2 regions of the Gilliamella sp. ESL0405 genome follow, and region 2 is predicted to be linked to the other one. Evidence: riboswitches for the same ligand, from Rfam matches in the RefSeq annotation. Region 2 holds a riboswitch; the other holds the start of a gene.

Region 1 (2,485 bases), 100 kb from region 2:
TAGCCGGATCGGTAATCTGTACGTGGTGGTGAATTTCATAACGTTCTTTCAAACCACGTAAAATGGCAATCGTATCTTCAACACTTGGTTCAGCCACATAGACTTTTTGGAAACGGCGTTCTAACGCAGGATCTTTCTCAATATATTGACGATATTCATCAAGAGTGGTTGCGCCCACGCAGTGCAATTCACCACGAGCCAATGCGGGTTTTAACATATTACCGGCATCCATCGCACCATCACTTTTGCCTGCCCCAACCATGGTATGAATCTCATCAATAAATAGAATGATACGGCCTTCTTCTTTGGCGATATCTTTAAGTACTGCTTTAAGACGCTCTTCAAATTCACCACGATATTTAGCGCCGGCAATCAAAGCACCCATATCTAATGATAAAACACGTTTGTTACGTAACCCTTCCGGTACTTCACGATTAACAATACGCTGTGCTAAACCTTCAACGATAGCGGTTTTACCGACCCCCGGCTCACCAATAAGTACCGGGTTATTTTTGGTACGACGTTGCAATACTTGTATAGTACGGCGAATCTCTTCATCACGACCAATAACCGGATCGAGTTTGCCTTGTTCAGCACGTTCGGTTAAATCGATAGTATATTTTTTCAACGCACCACGTTGATCTTCTGCATTAGGATCGTTCACGTTATCATTACCTCTTACTTGATTTACCGCCTGATTAAATTTATCTTTCGTCACGCCACTACGTTTAAGTATGTCACTTAAACTGCCTTTATCTTCTAAAGCGGCTAAAATAAATAGTTCAGATGAGATATAACTATCGCCATTTTTTTGCGATAATTTGTCACAAAGATTTAGTACTCGAATAAAATCTTGTGAAGGTATCACATCACCGCCGGCACCTTGTACTTGCGGCAAACGATCAATCGCTTGAGTTAATTCTTGTTGTAATAGAGCGATATTAGCGCCAGCCGAAGCTAATAATGGTTTAACACTACTGCCTTCTTGATTGAGCATGGCGGAAAGTACATGAACAGGCTCGATATATTGATTATCTTTACCTAATGCTAAAGACTGCGCATCAGCTAAAGCTTGTTGAAATTTATTTGTGAGTTTGTCTAACCTCATATTATTTATCTCCTGTGCAATAGATTTGGATCAAATGGCGAAGCATTCAATCCATTTGCATGATCACTAAATGAGTGTGGAAGATGAAATTTCAAGAGCTGATTGAGAATATTTTTTTACAGAATTTATACAACAAAACAACGCAAATAAGACACAGTTAACCTTGTATTAGAAAACGTGATGAAAATCACCGCATCAGTTTACTTAAACTATCATTAAATGACAATTGAAAGATGACAAATCAACGTTTATCGATTATATTAGCCGCTCGTTTTGTTAGGTCATCTAACCGTGGTTCGTAACCCATCCCACGTAAAAAAACTAGGATAATATCATGTTCAAAATAGCTAAAGAGTTTCAATTTGATGCTTGTCATATGTTAGACGGGCATAATAAAAAATGTCATAACCTGCACGGTCATACCTATCGCTTATTAGTTGAGATCAGTGGTGAACTTATTACCAGCGGCTCAAGTGCTGATATGGTCATGGATTACGCTGATTTAAAAGCAATTGTTAAACAACATATTGTTGATCCGCTCGATCATGCTTATTTATACAACCAAAATAACGCTAACGAGTGCCGGATTGCCGATTTATTAAAGCAGATGGATCGTAAAATTTTTGCCTTTCCTTGCCGTACAACTGCTGAAGGAATGTGTCAATACATCTTCGATTGCTTAGCGCAATATCTACCCGTTTCGATGATCAAACTTTGGGAAACCCCGACATCTTACTGCGAGTACCGCCGGAGCTAAAAATGACTGAATTTCGCATTGTTGAAATCTTCGAATCTTTACAGGGCGAAGGTTACAATACTGGTATGCCGGCAATTTTTATTCGCTTTGCCGGTTGTAATTTAAATTGTGCATGGTGTGATACCGATTTTCGCCGATTTAGCCGATTTACCTTAACGCAGCTATTAGCAACGCTTAAGCAGTATCAAAGCAAAAATATTATTATCACCGGCGGTGAGCCAACTATGGTTAAAGCGTTGCCGGAGCTGCTCTTGTCACTCAAACAAGCCGGTTATTTTATTGCCATTGAGAGTAATGGTCTGGGCAAAGTCGATCTGCTGATTGACTATATCGCACTAAGCCCTAAATTTTGCTATCAATCTCGCTATCAAAAAATCGCCCAACCGCTCGCCGATGAAGTGCGAATTGTTGTCGAAAATCACCCCGATTTTCTACCATTTTGCCAATATATTGAAAAGCAAATTGATGCAAAACGCTATTATCTTTCCCCTTGTGAAAATAATGGCGTGATGAATATGCATGACACTATTACCTTGTTAGGCAAAATTAATGAGGGTCGCGAAAATAATAAATGGCTGTTAAGTTTGCAGACTCATAAATTTGCCGGCATCGAATAATTG
Region 2 (2,485 bases):
CCCGGGATTATTCACTAAAATCATTCCTGCAATGGTCATTCCTCGCAATACATCCAATGAGACTAATCGTTGATGATTGTCAGACATGCATTTCCCCTTTAAATAATGCTATCTAGTGCTATGGGTTAGATACTCATTTAACCCTTTTTCACGTAACTCGCAACTAGGACACTGACCACATCCGCCGTCAACCCCATAATAACAAGTGTGAGTGTGTTGCCGGATATAATCAAGATAACCGAGTTTATCAGCCATTTCCCATGTTTGCGCTTTAGTCAGATACATTAATGGGGTGATGATGTTAAATGTGTAATCCAAGGCTAAATTCATCGAAACATTCATGGATTTAATAAAGATATCTCGACAGTCCGGATAACCACTGAAATCGGTTTCACATACGCCAATAATGATATCTTTAATACCTTGCTGTTTGGCATAACACCCGGCTAACAATAAAAATAGCATATTACGCCCGTCAACAAAGGTATTAGGATAATTCCCTTCTTGAGCTGATTTAATCTCTTGCGAGTCATCAATCAAGGCATTATTGGTCGTTTGTTTAATCACTGAAGTGTCAATGACGGTTTGCTTTACACCAAGATCGTCAGCAATCCATTTGGCTTTTTCAAGCTCAATGGCATGTCGTTGACCATATTGAAAGCTGATTGTTTCAACGTTTTCACGCCCATAATCAGCAATTGCTTGCAGTAGGCAAGTGGTCGAATCTTGCCCACCAGAAAATATCACAAGTGCTTTACGATGTTGCATTAAAAATTTCCTGTTAGGATGATGAGATTAACGATTATCGACTTTTTCAGGATAAAGATCGTGATTAGCTAAACGATTAAGCGCAATTTGTTCCCAGTTAGTGCCGGGTTTACCGTAATTTGCATATGGATCGATAGAAATACCGCCACGAGGTGTAAATTTACCCCAGACTTCAATGTATTTTGGATCCATTAATTTAATCAAATCTTTCATGATGATATTAATACAATCTTCATGATAATCACCATGATTACGGAAGCTGAATAAATAGAGCTTAAGTGATTTACTTTCGACCATTTTAATATTCGGCACATACGAAATATAAATCGTCGCAAAATCAGGTTGACCTGTGATAGGACAAAGGCTGGTAAATTCCGGGCAATTAAATTTAACAAAATAGTCATTACCGGGATGTTTATTGTCAAACGTTTCGAGAATTTCCGGACAATAGGTAGTTGGATAGCGAACAGACTGATCGCCTAGTAGTGTAACGTTACTCATAATTTTCCTTAGTTTTTTTGCGTGGGAGGTTTACGAACCACGTGATAAGGCGCACACCTTACCTTTTTTTGTTCTAAAAGTCCAGCCTGCTTGTGAATAACTAACTATAACGGTGTGAAGGCAAATTACACAGTATTTAAATGACACTGGATTTACATAGAAAACGCCGTCATTTTGCTTATTCAATATCAATGCGTATTAAGTTAATGAGTTGTCATCTTAAGCAAAATAACTCACACCGTTATTCTGCTTAGGATGACTAATTTGTCGGATAATAGAGATTAAAGCTTGCAAAAATAGCGTTTATTTCGATTTCAGTTCTTTGTAAAAATTGTCTAATTTGTCTTTAGCTTGCGCTAACTCTTTTTCAGCATCATTTAATTTCGAGGTTTTTTGGGCAATTTTTTGCTCATCGCCTTTGAGTTTTGCTTCAGCTAAATCTTTTTGTCGTTCGGCAACTTTTTCAGTTTTTTCATTAATATCTTTTTTATATTCGGCCTCTAAACTATCATCATTACAATGCATTTTGACATTTAATAATGCTTTTTCTAATCCTTGAACACGCTCAAGATTAGCGGTTTTTTGTGCCTCAGCAATTTGCGCTTCAATCGCCTCTTTTTTGCCGGCACAAGTCTGCCCTTGATGATCATCAACGTTTGCTGCACAAACACCTAGGGTAAGTGTTGTTAAAAATGAAAGCAGTGTAAACTTACTTACAGACGACTTAATTATTGATTTCATAATGTTTCCTCTTAAGTTTATTTTCTTAACTGCACACAATCCACTTGGTGATTCTTACCTTTTGTTAAAATTAAACTGGCTCTTTCACGAGTCGGTAAAATATTTTCAATTAAATTTAATTCATTAATCTCGTGCCAAAGCCGGTTGGCGATATTAATCGCTTCTTGTTCCGGGAGCTGAGAATAGTGATTAAAATAAGAGTTAGGATCACTAAATGCCCCTGCTCTGAATTTTAAAAAACGATTGACATACCAATCATGTAAAAGCGACAACTCCGCATCGACATAAATCGAAAAATCCACATAATCAGAAACAAATACCCGATTATTCGCTTGCGGATAGTTAATGGTGCCTTGTAACACGTTTAAACCTTCTAAAATAAGAATATCTGGGCTATCAACAATAATCTCTTCGTTTTCAACAATATCGTAAACTAAATGTGAATAAACCGGCGCTTTAACTTTCGCTTGACCGG

The links. Region 2 has a riboswitch for preQ1 ahead of queF (preQ(1) synthase). Riboswitches for the same ligand answer to the same signal wherever they lie in the genome.
Region 1: linked by a shared signal. The riboswitch ahead of queD (6-carboxytetrahydropterin synthase QueD) and the one ahead of queF (preQ(1) synthase) in region 2 are both predicted to bind preQ1.

What each region holds. Positions count from the first base shown of each region.
Region 1 is NZ_CP048265.1:1,714,516-1,717,000, forward strand. It holds gene clpB (ATP-dependent chaperone ClpB) at 1-1,108, opposite strand, end outside; PreQ1 riboswitch class I at 1,394-1,439, shown strand; gene queD (6-carboxytetrahydropterin synthase QueD) at 1,443-1,865, shown strand; gene GYM74_RS07545 (7-carboxy-7-deazaguanine synthase QueE) at 1,868-2,482, shown strand.
Region 2 is NZ_CP048265.1:1,815,602-1,818,086, forward strand. It holds partial or broken gene GYM74_RS07895 (heparan-alpha-glucosaminide N-acetyltransferase domain-containing protein) at 1-87, opposite strand, end outside; gene queC (7-cyano-7-deazaguanine synthase QueC) at 109-768, opposite strand; gene queF (preQ(1) synthase) at 796-1,269, opposite strand; PreQ1 riboswitch class I at 1,272-1,316, opposite strand; gene GYM74_RS07910 (DUF1090 domain-containing protein) at 1,573-2,010, opposite strand; gene coaA (type I pantothenate kinase) at 2,028-2,485, opposite strand, start outside.